DNA from 3 places in the Bradyrhizobium sp. USDA 4354 genome. Region 1 is predicted to be linked to each of the others. Evidence: predicted binding sites of a transcription regulator. Region 1 holds the regulator's gene; each other region holds the start of a gene.
The links. The regulator LexA, encoded in region 1, represses DNA repair genes until DNA is damaged. The targets are predictions, from matches to a motif close to TGTTCNNNNTGTGTTCNG.
Positions count from the first base shown of each region.

Region 1 (4,753 bases):
ATTGCCGGGGATGGCGCGAGCGTCGCGGTCCGGGGCGGGGATGGGCGCCTGCGTGTGATCCGCGCAAGCAAGGATGGCTTTCTGCTGAAGGAGTGGTTAGCCGCCGATGCCGATCCGCGCGATGCCGCCGACGTCGCGTTGGCGAGCGGTGTGTCGTGTGACGAGGCCGGCTGCGTGACGCCGCTCGGGGACGGGCGGCTGGTCGCGCTGTCCTTGCGTATCGACGCGCTCACCGATGATTGCAGCCGCGCAGCGTTGGTGGTGACGGCGCGGCCCGCGCCGCCCGATTGCGCGGCGATGGTGGTCGATCGGCCGCGTCTCGCCAGTCAGGGCGCGCTGGCTCTGACGCGGAGCGGAGAGGGTTTCTCGGTGCAGGCGGTGAGGGCGAGGGGCGCAAGCCGCCCCTGGCTGCCGGCCGGCGCCGGCGAGGGGAATTTCGACGGCAGCCTTGCGCCGAAGACGGCCGTGCCCCGCAATCGGGACGCAACGCCATCGGAGGCCGACTTGCAGGCTGACGATTGAGGATAGATGCGGAGGGAGGCCGGTCCGACGGGATTCCGTAGGACACAACCCAAACCATCTCGCCGGCCGCGGCCGGCGATGGCATTTCAATCCTGGCGCTCGACCCATCGGCCGGGGCGACGACGTCAGCCGATCGGCAGGCGCGTGATTGTGGACCGCGTGTCGGCGACGATCTGCGGCTTGTGCTCGCGCTCGCCAAGGGGCTGGGTCACCGGCAACTGCAACACGGTCGCGCGCTGGCCTTCGACGAGCTGTGTCACCAGCACGTATTTGCCGTCGGGAAATTCGATCGCATCATGATGGCGATCGGGAATGTGCGGGTCGATCTTGCCGAACTTGCCGACGCGGGAGTTGACGGTGCGCGTCCAGATCCAGCGGTTGTCGTAACGAACGTTGTCGGCGAAAGCGAGCTCCGTTCCCGGCAGCAGGCAGACCGCGACGGAGAGGTCGGCTTCGGAGGCGAAGCCGCGTGTCGAGGTGCCACGGAAGGTTGTCGTGACAATCGTCTCGCCGACTTCGGCGGGGCGTGTCGCGACGGCATGCAGGCTATAGTCACACATCGGATGCTCCTCATGCGAAGATAGCGACCCGCACTCCTTTGGAGGCGCAGGCCTCTATCAGGATGGAAGTATGCAACGCTCTGCTTTGTTGTAGGCAAATCTGCGGCTGGGCTCCGCAAGCCACGATCACATTATCTTTCCCGGATTCAATAGGAACAAAGCCGACATCTGTGCATTCCGAAGGCGCAAGTCAGCGCCCCGCGGGCGCCGATCAGCTCGAATATTGCCAGCTCGATTGCGGAGGCTGCGCGATTGCATTCCGCGCGTTGCGGATATGCTCGTTGGTCGCCGATTGCTCGCGCACATGGCGGTGCGATTGTGTGGCGCCGACTTGCGACGCTGATGCTGCGATCAGCGCCGCAATGATTGTCCATGAAACGATCTGGCGCATGGCCTCTCCTCGAACTCTCATGCTGCGAAGCAATGTCGCTTCGCGCGGCATACCGAGGATGTAGCGCCGGAGGAGGGGCCGGATAATCTGAGCAGAACCGGAAAGACCATCCAGCCGGAGCGGATACTGATCCGCTCCAATAGGTGTCGAACGACCGCAGGACCGCTCAGTACTTCCGGTAAAGCCCGATCAGCTTGCCCTGAATCTTCACGCGGTTCGGCGGAAGAATGCGGACCTCATAGGCGGCATTGGCGGGCTCGAGCGCGATAGAGGCGCCGCGGCGGCGGAAGCGCTTGAGCGTGGCCTCCTCGTCGTCGATCAGCGCCACCACGATGTCGCCGGTGTCGGCGCTCTCGTTGCGCTGGATCAGCGCCATGTCGCCGTCGAGGATGCCGGCCTCGACCATCGAATCACCGCGCACTTCGAGTGCGTAGTGCTCGCCCGAGCCGAGCATGTCGGGCGGCACGCTGATGGTGTGGCTGCGGGTCTGCAACGCCTCGATCGGCGTGCCGGCCGCGATGCGGCCCATCACGGGCACCGCGACGGGACGCTCACCCTCGTCCACAGGCGGGCTGGAGCTCGCGCGCACCTTGCCGAGATTGCCCTCGATAACGCTCGGCGTGAAGCCGCGGCGATTGCCGGCGGCGGCCTGGAGCTCGGGCAGCTTGATCACCTCGATGGCACGGGCGCGGTTGGGCAGGCGGCGGATGAAGCCGCGCTCCTCGAGCGCAGTGATCAGGCGGTGAATGCCTGACTTCGAGCGCAGGTCGAGCGCATCCTTCATCTCGTCGAAGGACGGCGGCACGCCGCTTTCCTTCAGACGTTCGCTGATGAACCGCAGAAGCTCGTATTGTTTGCGCGTCAACATCTCGACCAAAGTCCCCCGGTTGATGTCGTTCGATTCCGAGACGATGAATTCAGCGATAAGCCGCTACATCCTCGAAACAAATCATGAACGGACACTATATGTTCGATATGTGTTCCGCAACTGCTTAATTTATGGTGAACAGCGCAAAACTCTCGGAATGCGTGTGGCCGCGCTGCTCAGACGGGGAGCCGCAGCACCTCGCAAGGCGTGCCGGCCTCGGCCTTCGGCGCGAACGGTGCGCGCACGAGAAGTACCTGTGCCGCAGCGAGATTCGCAAGCAGAGAGGAGTCCTGATGGTTGACGGGAACGGCGACGAGCGTGCCGTCGCCGCGCAGCTCCAGGCGCGCGCGCAGATAATCCTCGCGCTGGTCGTTGGCACCGAGATCGCGGCCCAGCACGGCGCGCTCGCGGTGATGATGAATCGCTGAACGGCCCGACAGGGCGCGAATCAGCGGCACCATGAACAGGAAGGCGCATACGTATGATGACACGGGGTTGCCGGGCAGGCCGATCACGCGCATTGCGCCGAGCCGCCCGTGCATCATCGGCTTGCCGGGCCGAATCGCGATCTTCCAGAACGCCATCGAGATGCCTTCGCCCTTGAGCGCCTGCTGGACCAGATCGTGGTCGCCGACCGACGCACCGCCGGTCGTGACCAGGATGTCGGCGCCACTCTCGCGGGCACGGCGAATGCCGGCGGAAGTGGCCTCCAGCGTATCGGCGGCAACGCCGAGATCGATGGTGTCGGCGCCCTCGCTGCGGGCGAGCGCGTGCAGGGCATAGCCATCGGAATAGACGATCTGGCCGCGACCGGGCGTGGCGCCCGGCATCACCAGTTCGTCGCCGGTGGCGAGGATCGCGACCTTCGGACGGCGGCAGACGGCGAGATGCGGGTGATTCATTGCGGCGGCCAGCGCGAGATCGCGCTCGGTGAGACGGGTTCCTTTGCGCAGCAGCACGTCGCCCTTAGAGAAATCGACGCCGGCGGGGCGGATGTGCCGACCGGGAATCGCGGCTTCCTTGATCGTGATGTGCTTGCCGTCGGCAACCGTGTCCTCCTGGATCACGACCGCGTCGGCGCCATCGGGAATGAGGCCTCCGGTGAAGATCCGAACGGCCTCGCCGGCGCCGACCGTTCCCGCGAACGGACGGCCCGCCGCGACCTCTCCTGTGACCGTCAGCCTGGAATCGATCGTGGCCGCATCGGTCGCGCGCACGGCATAGCCGTCCATCGCCGACATGGCTTCCGGCGGCTGAGTGCGCCGCGCCGCGACGTCGCGCGCGAGCACGCGATGATGGGCCTCCTCGAGCGAAACCATCTCTTCAGGCAGCGGCTCTGCACCCGCCAGCACCGCGGCAAGCGCGTCAGAAACTGGCATGAGGGCCACGGGTGAACTCCTGCTGGGGGCACATCGGTAAATGGGCGGCGAGAGTTCTAGCTGAGTGCAGGCGCGAGGCAAAGCAGCCCACAGGATGATTTATCCTGCGTGATCTCCGTGGTCGAGGTTGGAGCTCAAGTCCGCCGCGGCATGATCCGGAAGGCGAGACAGACCGGCAAGAGGATGGCCATGGCGAGCACGAGGAGGACGAGCGCCACGGCCAGCATCGGTCAACTCCCGCTCGGTCGGTCCAGGCCGTCGTCCAGTGTGACGTCGGGAGCTTTGGGACCTTGATCCTTGTCGGGCAGCGGATCGGCCTGGGATTTCAGGTCGGCGGCCTTGCTGATCAGCTTGGCGGAAAGGTCAGAATCCGAGGTGGTTTTGGCGAATTCAAGCAGGAGAGAGGCTTGCTTGGTGAGATAGGTTTTGCCCAGCACGTCGATCAGTCCGATGTAGAGGTCCCAACGGACTGATGAGTCCGGAGCGTGGTATTCCGTTCCCGGAACTCGGTACAAAAATGCACGAAGTGATTGGGTTCCCCATATTTGAGAATTTAGTTCCCGGGAACCGCGGCGCGGGTTCTCGCGGCCGATCGGCCTCAGATGCCCAGTGCCTTCAGTGCGTTCCCGACATCGCGCGGTGACGTGACATGCACGGTATTCAAACCGCGCGCCCGCGCTCCCTCGATGTTCTCGGCGAGGTCGTCGAAGAATACAATGCGCTCCGCTGGCACGCCGATCGCCGCGACGACATGGTCGAAAGCCTCCGCATCCGGTTTGCGCAGGCCGATGCTGGACGACAAATACAGCTCGCGGAAATGGCCGAGCAGGTCGGCATATTCCTTCGAGAAATAGTCGACGTGCGGCCGATTGGTGTTGGAGAAGGCGTAGAGCGGCATCTGCTTTGCCGCGCGCGGCAACAGCTCGGCGATTTCAGGCATCTCACCGGCGAAGATCGCATTCCAGCCCTCCAGGAACTGCGCGTCCGAAATGCCGATGCCGAGTGAAGCACGCAGCGAGGCGAAATAGTCCTC
Region 1 is NZ_JBSSDC010000001.1:5,191,483-5,196,235, forward strand. It holds gene ACVIIV_RS24035 (ComEC/Rec2 family competence protein) at 1-522, shown strand, start outside; gene ACVIIV_RS24040 (hypothetical protein) at 648-1,082, opposite strand; gene ACVIIV_RS24045 (hypothetical protein) at 1,294-1,473, opposite strand; gene lexA (transcriptional repressor LexA) at 1,640-2,341, opposite strand; gene ACVIIV_RS24055 (molybdopterin molybdotransferase MoeA) at 2,518-3,729, opposite strand; gene ACVIIV_RS24060 (hypothetical protein) at 3,951-4,157, opposite strand; gene ACVIIV_RS24065 (HAD family hydrolase) at 4,319-4,753, opposite strand, start outside.

Region 2 (4,753 bases), 1.7 Mb from region 1:
GCATGCATCTTGTGCTCGTCGCGATAGACCGCTCTCGCCATGGCCGTGACCTGCGCGACATCAGGATCGGTCGCGACCTCGATGAGGTCGTGATTGTCCTTCAATCGCCAGAGCAGGCGATAGAGGATCGCGAAACGCTTGATATCGCGATGCAGGATTGCGGCCTTGGCGAGCTCGACGAATTTTGCTGATACGTTGAAGGTGCCGTCGTTCGCCTCGACGATCGGAGACGGCGCGGGCGGTGCGAACAACTCCGCTTCGCCGCCCTGCACGGTCCAGGTGACATCGTTGGGATTCACATGATGGAGCACGAGCGAACGTGCGGCTTTGCGCCAGCCGTCGAAATCGGTTTCGGTGTCGAGGGTGATGTACTGCATCAGAAGCCAAATCCCAGTTGCGTTGCTTTCGGCTTGAACCGCTCGATCAGCCCGGCGGCATCGAGACGATGCGGTGAGGGGCGGTGATCGCTGAGGATGATGAACGGCAGCGCCTTGTTGCGGGGCACGTGCAGCCGCGCGAGATCGGCGAGGCGGATCGTGGTGGTGCGCCGCGTTGCGATGATGCGTTCGACCGCCTTGGTGCCGAAGCCCGGCACGCGCAGCAGTTCCTCGCGGCTGGCGCGGTTGACGTCGAGCGGGAAGCGGTCGCGATGGCGCAGCGCCCAGGCGAGCTTGGGATCGATGTCGAGCGGCAGCATCGCGCTGTCGTCGACGATCTCGCCGACGTCGAAGCCGTAGAACCGCATCAGCCAGTCGGCCTGGTAGAGCCGGTGCTCGCGCAGCAGCGGCGGCGCACGCAGGGGCAGGGCGCGGCTGGCGTCGGGGATCGGGCTGAACGCGGAGTAGTAGACGCGCCGCAGCCGGTAGGCGCCGTAGAGATTGGCGCTGGTGTGGAGAATGGTGTGATCGGAGGCGCTATCTGCGCCGACGATCATCTGCGTGCTCTGTCCGGCCGGCGCGAAGCGCTGCGGTTTTGCCTTCGTCTTCGCGCTGCGGTCTTCCTCGGTCTCGTCCAGCTTCAGCCGCAACCGGCCCATGGTGCGGCGGATCGCGCGGACGTCCTTCTCCGGCGCGAATTGCTTCAGGCTCGTCTCCTCAGGCATCTCGATGTTGATGGAGAGGCGATCGGCATATTTGCCCGCTTCCGCGATCAGCGCGTCGTCGGCCTCGGGAATGGTCTTCAGGTGAATGTAGCCGCGGAAGTGATGCTCCTCGCGCAGCTTGCGCGCGACGCTCACCACTTGCTCCATCGTGTAATCAGGGCTGCGGATGATGCCGGAGGAGAGAAACAGACCCTCGATGTAATTGCGCCGGTAGAAGTCGAGCGTGAGCTTGATCACCTCCTCGATGGTGAAGCGGGCGCGCGGCACGTTGGAGGAGGTGCGGTTGACGCAATAGAGGCAGTCGTAATTGCAGGCGTTGGTCAGCAGCACCTTGAGCAGCGAGATGCAGCGACCGTCCGGCGCGTAGGAATGGCAGATGCCCATGCCGGGCGCGGTCGAGCCCATGCCCTTGCGATCGCTGGAATCCCGCTTCTCGGTGCCGCTGGAGGCGCAGGACGCATCGTATTTGGCGGCGTCCGCCAGGATTTCCAGCTTGCGTTGTACGTCCATCCCGGAATCCCTTTGATTCAACTTATGAATCCCTAGCCCGCCAATTCGATTGACTCTTCGGCCGCCGTTAGCTTTATATTAGAACATATCATGAACAAATGAGCCAGCTGTTGGTTCTTCTTTTGAGGACCACGGCATCAATTCCTGGGGAGCGGCGAGCATGAGCGGCGCACGGACAAGCGCGCTTGCGATCTTGCGCGGCCAGATCGAGCGCATCGAGACCGCGGAGGTCGCGCATCAGCACGAGCGGGTCGCGCTCGGCCATAGCGAGGCCGACAGCGCGCTGAAAGGTGGGCTCGCGCGTGCGGCGATCCACGAGGTATTTTGCGAAGGACGCCAGGGCGCCGCCGCAACGGGTTTTGTCACCGGGCTTGCAGGCCGCGTGACGGCACGCAAGCCGCTGCTGTGGGTGCGGCAGGATTTCTCGGAAATTGAAACCGGCGCGCTGTCGATGAGCGGGCTATCGGAGCTCGGCCTCGATCCCCGCCGCGTGGTGATGGTGCGCGCCGCCGATGTCGAGAGCGCGCTGCGCACCTCGGCCGACGCGCTCGCCTGCGATGCGCTGGGGGCCGTCGTGCTCGAGCTCTGGGGCGAGATCAGGCAGTTCGATCTCGTGGCGAGCCGCAAGCTGACGCTCGCCGCGCAATCTTCCGGCGTTACCGGCCTCTTGCTGCGGATGGCCGCGCAGCCGCTGCCATCGACTGCCGAAACACGATGGATGCTGCGCGCGGCGCATTCGCCGCCGGGCCCGATGTGGAGCGCCTGGGGCGCGCCGCGCTTCGATGCCGAGCTCTTGCGCAATCGTCATGGCCCGTGCGGCCGGTGGATCATGGAATGGAATTGTGATGAGTGCCAGTTCAGTGAACCGTCGACGTATTCTCAGCCTGTGGCTGCCGCGCCTGCCCATCGACAGGATCCAGCGGTTCTTCAACAGCGCCGGGCTGGGTAAAGCCAATCATGAGCCGAGCATCGTCGTCATCAAGGACAACAATGCGCTGGTGATCCATGCGCTGGACGAGGCCGCCGAGCGCCTCGGCCTGTATATCGGCCAGCCGCTCGCCAATGCGCGGGCGATGTGTCCGGACTTGCGTGTGTTCGACGCCGACCCTGTCGCTGATGCCAAGACGCTCAGTGATATCGCCGACTGGTGCGACCGTTTCACACCGCTGGTGGCGCTCGATGCGCCGCACGGGCTGTTTCTTGACATCACCGGCTGCGCCCATCTGTTCGGCGGCGAGGCCGCGCTGCTCAAGACGCTGGTCCGCGCGCTCGGTCGGCAAGGCTTTGCCGTCAGCGCGGCGATCGCCGGCACTTCGGTCGGCGCGCGCACGCTGACCCGGCAGGCATCCGGCGCCATCGTGGCCGATGGCGGGGAGGCGGAGGCGATCAGTTCATTTCCGGTCTCCGCGCTCGGTGCGGGCGAGGCCATCACCACCGGCCTGCGTCGCGCCGGGCTGAAGACCATCGGCGATGTCGCCTCGCGCGAGCCGCACGAGATCACGGCGCGGTTCGGCGCGCGTTTCTCCACGCTGCTCGCGCATGCGTTGGGGCAGGGCGACGCGCCGATCAACCCGCGCAAACCGCTGCCCGATTACATCGTAGAGAAGCGCTTTGCCGAGCCGATCGCGACCGACACGATGATTTCGATGACGCTGTCGCGGCTGGCCGACACGTTGATTGCGTCCATGGAGAAGCAGGGCAAGGGCGCGCGGCGCCTGGAAGCGGCGTTCTTCCGCACCGACGGCGTGGTGCGTGCGATCACGGTCGAGGCCGGACGTCCGGTGACGCGAAGCGCCGTGATCGACCGCCTGTTCCGCGAGCGCCTCGATGCGCTCGCCGATCCCCTCGATCCCGGCTTCGGCTTCGATATGGTGCGGCTGTCGGCGAGCCGCACCGAGATCGTGGTGCAGGAGCAGCGCGACCTCGACGCCCATGTCCACGACAATGACGAGCTTGCTGCGCTGATCGACCGCATCGCCGCGCGAATCGGCGGAAAGCGCGTCGTCGTGCACCTGCCTGAGGACACCCATATCCCTGAAAGCGCGGTGCTGGTTGCATCGGCGCAGCATCATCTCACCTCTGCCATGCAGGCCGAATGGCCGGCGCGTACCGAGAGCGAGCCGCCGCTGCGTCCCTTGCGCCTGTTCGACAAGCCGGAGCCGATCAAGGTGCCGTTCGCGACCGTGCCCGACGGCCCGCCACACCAATTCACCTGGCGGCGTGCGCTGCATGCAGTGGTGCGGGTGGAGGGACCCGAGCGCATCGCGATGGAATGGTGGCGGCAGGACGGTAAGCAGCTGACGCGGGATTATTTCCGCATCGAGGATGCCGAGGGCCTGCGCTTCTGGATCTTTCGTGACGGTCTTTATGAAGGAGAGGTGTTCGACGGCGACGGCAAGCCCGCTTCTCCCGGCTGGTATGTGCACGGTCTCTTCGCATGAATACGCTCAGCTATGCCGAGATCGGCATCACCACAAACTTCTCCTTCCTGCGCGGCGGCTCGGATCCGCGCGCCTATGTGCATCAGGCGAGCAAGCTCGGGATTCCCGCGATCGGCATCGCCGACCACAATACGCTCGCAGGCGTGGTGCGCGCCTACCAGGAGCTCGACAATGACGAGGTGCTGCACAAGCCGAAACTCTTGATCGGCGCGCGCATCGTCTTCATCGACGGCACGCCCGACATCCTGGTCTATCCGCGCGACCGCGCGGCCTATGGCCGGCTCTGTCAACTCCTCACCCGGGGCAAACGCGGCGACGACATCACGCGGATCGAGAAGGGCGAGTGTCATCTCACCTTTGCCGATCTCCTGGAATTTTCGGAAGGCCAGCTCCTGATCCTGACGTTGCCGCATCGCTTCGAGCCGGCGCAGGCGCTGGATGTGCTTGCAAAACTAAAGGCGAGCCGCGCCGAGGGCGTGTGGCTGGCAGCGAGCCTGATCTATCGCGGCGACGACCGGCGCCGCCTGGCACGGCTCGATGATCTCGCGACCAAAGCAAAAGTGCCGCTGCTCGCGACCAACGAGGTGCTCTATCACGATCCCGGCCGCCGTCCGCTTCAGGACGTGCTGACCTGCATCCGGGAAAAGACCACGATCGAGGCGGTCGGACGGAAGCTGGAAGCCAATGCCGAGCGGTTTCT
Region 2 is NZ_JBSSDC010000001.1:6,889,730-6,894,482, reverse strand. It holds gene ACVIIV_RS32140 (UdgX family uracil-DNA binding protein) at 1-377, opposite strand, end outside; gene ACVIIV_RS32135 (putative DNA modification/repair radical SAM protein) at 377-1,612, opposite strand; gene ACVIIV_RS32130 (ImuA family protein) at 1,773-2,561, shown strand; gene ACVIIV_RS32125 (Y-family DNA polymerase) at 2,458-4,053, shown strand; gene ACVIIV_RS32120 (error-prone DNA polymerase) at 4,050-4,753, shown strand, end outside.
Region 2: the regulator LexA is predicted to act here: its motif matches at 1,692-1,709, upstream of ACVIIV_RS32130 (ImuA family protein).

Region 3 (4,753 bases), 800 kb from region 1:
GGCGCGCCAGGCGCGGCTTGCCATCACCAAATGGTTCTCAGTCACCTTGAAGGCCGGCAGTTTCCATCTCGCGACAGACTCCGGAGCATAGTTGGCAATAGTATCGTCCGCATGCACCAGGCTCAGCTTGCTCGTGATCTCCTTATAAGGACGAATCAGGTCTAGCAGCCAGACGAGCACAAGCTGATCATTGGGCCGAGGATCGACCCATATTTCAATTGAGTCGAACTTCTCGCACAGCTCGAAGAAACCAATATCGCGCGTGCCGAAACCGTCGAGCGCACCGCTACAGACGTCATCGAGCCAATGATCGCCGGGATTGCAGTGCTTTTCCGATCGGCGCTCCAGCCCCCTCAAAAGCCGCTCGTCGGAAGGCAGTTTCCTCCAGACAAAACGCGGATAGAACCCGAGCGCGACGTTCGCAACGCCGGACTGGCGAAGTGTATCCTCCGCACGATCGTTCGTTGCCAGGATCAAATGTGACACGATTTCCTCTCGAAATGATACGCAATACAAGGACACTCTGAGCGAAGAGGTATGCACTAATCAGGCGCGATGAGTGAGAGGGCCTCGGGGTCCCACTGCCACAGCCGGTCGTTGGTCAGGTGGGTGCCGCCCCACCGGCGATCGATTCGGTTATGGCGGCAAAAGTTTTCATCGCCACCAAGGATCGCTTTGCCGAACGCGGTAAGCGACAAGCGGGATTGCTTGTACCGCTGGAGCCGGCTTGAATCGTTGTGCATCTCCAGGGAAAACGGGCCTTCGTCCAGTCCAGCGACCGCTGGCCTCTCGCATCGCGCGACAGCACAAAACAAAACGGGCACCGAAGACGTCGGCAACTCAACGTCCTCAGTGCCCGCTCCTCGCGAAAAACTGTTCGCGTTAGGTCTTACTCGTCCGCCGGCTCTTCGCCGTCGGCGTCACGCTCCGGGGTGCCGGCCAGAATCTGCTCGGCGATCAGGCCGGAGTTCTGGCGGATCGCGGTCTCGATCTTGGCGGTGATGTCGGGGTTGGCTTTCAGGAACGCTTTCGAGTTCTCGCGGCCCTGGCCGAGGCGCTGGCTGTCATAGGAGAACCAGGCGCCGGACTTCTCGACGATGCCGGCCTTGACGCCGAGATCGAGGATCTCGCCCATCTTGGAAACGCCCTCGCCGTACATGATGTCGAACTCGACCTGCTTGAAGGGCGGGGCCAGCTTGTTCTTGACCACCTTGACGCGCGTGGTGTTGCCGACCACCTCGTCGCGCTCCTTGATCGCGCCGATGCGGCGGATGTCGAGGCGGACGGAGGCGTAGAATTTCAGCGCATTGCCGCCGGTGGTGGTTTCCGGCGAGCCGTACATCACGCCGATCTTCATGCGGATCTGGTTGATGAAGATCACCATGGTGTTGGACTTGTTGATGGAGGCCGTGAGTTTGCGCAGCGCCTGGCTCATCAACCGCGCCTGCAGGCCCGGCAGCGCATCGCCCATCTCGCCCTCGAGCTCGGCCTTCGGCACCAAGGCCGCGACCGAATCGACCACCAGAACGTCGACGGCGCCAGAGCGCACCAGGGTGTCGCAGATCTCCAGCGCCTGCTCGCCGGTGTCGGGCTGCGAGATCAGGAGCTCGTCGATGTTGACGCCGAGCTTGCGGGCATAGACCGGGTCGAGCGCGTGCTCGGCGTCGATGAAGGCGCAAATGCCGCCCTTCTTCTGCGCCTCCGCCACCGTATGCAGCGCCAGCGTGGTCTTGCCCGAGGATTCCGGCCCGTAGATCTCGACGATGCGTCCCTTGGGCAGGCCGCCGATGCCGAGCGCGATATCGAGCCCGAGCGAGCCGGAGGACACCGCCTCGATGTCCATGGACCGGTCGTTCTTGCCGAGCTTCATCACCGAGCCCTTACCGAACTGGCGCTCGATCTGAGAGAGCGCGGCGGCCAGAGCTTTACTCTTGTCCATGGAAGATCCTTCGACGATACGCAGGGCAGTTGCGGACATTGGGTCGTGCTCCTTATGGCGAGGATTCGCTAGGGGGACAAACGATTGAGAGGCGGGCCGGCGATAAAACCAATGTACCCCATTTGTTCTAGGTTCGCAATATGTTCTTTTGCGGATTTGGCGGCGGCCCTCAATGCGACCGACGGCGGTCGCGCGGCCGGCGCGCCGTCATATTTCCGTAATCCTGCGGCACCGAACCTTTTCGCGGTCTCCGGCCTTCTGTGGGGATGGGACCGCAACTGTGGGGACCTTAAGTCATGACGGACAACGACACGCACCACGATGCGATCAGGCGCAATCCGCTGCTGGAGGCGGCGCGCGAGGAGATGGTGAAGTTCGAGCGCAAGGAGAACGAGTTCCGCAAGAAGGACCGTGAAGAGCGCGCCGCCGAGCTCCATCTTCCGCTGAACGAGATCAAGATCCACTAGGCGCCGCCAGGACCGGCTTTGCGGAGCGGGCTGAGGCCGCCCCGCGATGCGGCCGGCGGCGGGCGGTCCCCCCGGGCCGTGATTGCCTGATCTTGATTCGGCATCGCGGGTCGGGCATGGTCGCCAAGGCGGGCGCGCGGACGCTTCAGGTATCTAAATACTACTAGTAAGCCATGACGGATCAAGGAAATTGCCAAGCAGCCTACTGTGCATGGGGTTGTTTTCCACTTTTTTGAAGTCGCGGCGTGGGCAGTGCCACCCATCGGAGGGCACGGCCGCCATTCCCCGGGGCATACATACCCCGTCTACAGCACCGCCAGCAGCACCAGGCCGATCACCAGCACGACGAAGCCAGCCGCCGTCGCGGCGGCAAATGACCGCTCTACGTTATCCATGATGCCACCCCGTTTTCGGCGCGCCACGTTTCCCCCATGGCTGCGCCGAACGGATCAAATCTTGCCGACGGGTGTGTCCGCAGTGGTGCGAACGGATGTCGAAATTGGGACCGGTGCAGGGCCAGTCTGCGGCCTTTCGATCGCGTTCCTTCACGGCGCCCGATCCGCCCATCCGCCAGGCCAGGGCAGATCCGAACCCGCCGCCTGTCAGGCTGTCGTCAGCTGAGCCGGCTAGGGTCGCCCGGCTATGGTGTTGCAGCCCAGCACCTCAGCCTCCAATAACTCTCCGCCCCGCTTGGCTCTCCCCAGGCGGGGCTTTTTCATGCCTGCCGGCCGGCGCGCGGGTTCCTCTCGTCCTGGGTCAGGCGCAGCGAGAAGGCGCGGATCGCGGGCGCCGCCAGCAGCACGACCGGCAGCATCGCGGCCCATGCGATCAGCCACGACACCATCCAGTGCCGAATGAAGACGATCGGGCTGGCTGCGGGAAAGCTGGCGATCCCTGCCGCGATCAGCGAGGTCAGTCCGGACTGGATGACGCCGAAGACGAAATGAGAGTAGCGGCGGGGAATGCCGAGCATGAGGCGTCCATGGTTGCTTGCCGTCATCAGGCAAGCAAGGCACATGCCGTCACCTCAAGGGGCTCAGGAGTTCAGGAACTCTGTTCATGGTCGGAGAACCACGGAGTACCAGCGCCCGTCGCGTGTGATCCGCGGCCTGCGGCAGATTTTGCTTGTCTCCGGAATATTGCGACGACCAACATGTTTGCAGGCATGGAAGGTGAATCGTGGGAGGTGACCATGAATCACAGGGGCGTCGAGTTCACCGTGGCCAAGACCGCGATTCCCGGAGTCTGGCAGTGGCAGTTCCGCATCGGCGAGCAGATCAAGACCGGCAAGACCGAGACCAAGATTGACCTGCTGGCAATCCGGCGCGTGCAGCTGCGCATCGATCGGGAGCTGAAGGCGATCGAGCGAAGGACGGCCTGAACCGGCCGGGTGACATCGGTCCTGGCCGGGCGCCTCATGCGCCGCAGCACCCCACGGGGCGTGATCCGTAGCCGCCCGGAATTGATCTGACGGTGGTTTGGGATTGCACTGTGCCCGCCCAGGGGCCTTGGGGGCGAGGCATCATGCGCGCGATCGGTGCCAGCCATGCCGCTTTATTTCTTTCGAATCCGCAACGGCCGTTATTCCGGCTGCGCCGAGCAGGCGACGGAATTTGCTGATCGCAATGCGGCCTGGAAGGAGATGAGGAGTGTCTGCGCCGACATGAGCGCCGGCATTGCCCGCAAGCTCCAGGAAAATTCCGAATGGCACATGGAGCTGCTGGACGAGTCCAAGGAACCGGTGTTCCGGATCCGCATCGTTGCCGAAACCTTCGACTAAAGCGCGATGCGATTAGGATGAATCGTCATCGCGCTTTAGGTTATGTTTGAGCATGATCTTTTCGGAAAACCGCCGCACACTTTTCCGGATCATGCTCTCGCAAGGCGTTCCGGATCAGGCCAGCGTCAGTCCGCGCTGGGCAGCCGCCGCATGGTGAACTCGATGTCGCCGCCGGGCAGTTCGCGCCAGGTCTCGACCGCGCTCATATAGCCGGCCTTGGGGTAGCGGGCGAAGAAGGCCTGCGCCCTTTCCCGCGCCTCAGCGCGCGGCAGCGTGAAGGTCTCGCGCAGATAGCCGTCGCCGGCCGTCTGGGCCGGCTTGCCGGCCATCTTGCGCCGGCGCGCCATCCGCTCGGCGAGATCCCGCGGACGATCGGCCATGTCGTGCCCTCCTCTACGCGCTACGCTCAGCCAAATGTAGGGCGCTGGCCGGATCAAGAGGAGTCCCGTCCGAAAGGCGTTGTGCCGCCCCGAACGGAGCTTGCGGTCAGTTGGCCGCCGTGCCGCTCTTGGTCTTCTTCGGTGCGCTGGTTGCGGCCGATGCCTTCGGTGCCGCCGGCTGCTTCGG
Region 3 is NZ_JBSSDC010000001.1:4,390,069-4,394,821, reverse strand. It holds gene ACVIIV_RS20020 (hypothetical protein) at 1-486, opposite strand, end outside; gene recA (recombinase RecA) at 890-1,978, opposite strand; gene ACVIIV_RS20010 (hypothetical protein) at 2,236-2,406, shown strand; gene ACVIIV_RS20005 (DUF2798 domain-containing protein) at 3,122-3,379, opposite strand; gene ACVIIV_RS20000 (hypothetical protein) at 3,599-3,787, shown strand; gene ACVIIV_RS19995 (DUF6894 family protein) at 3,953-4,186, shown strand; gene ACVIIV_RS19990 (hypothetical protein) at 4,312-4,566, opposite strand; gene ACVIIV_RS19985 (hypothetical protein) at 4,673-4,753, opposite strand, start outside.
Region 3: the regulator LexA is predicted to act here: its motif matches at 2,070-2,087, upstream of recA (recombinase RecA).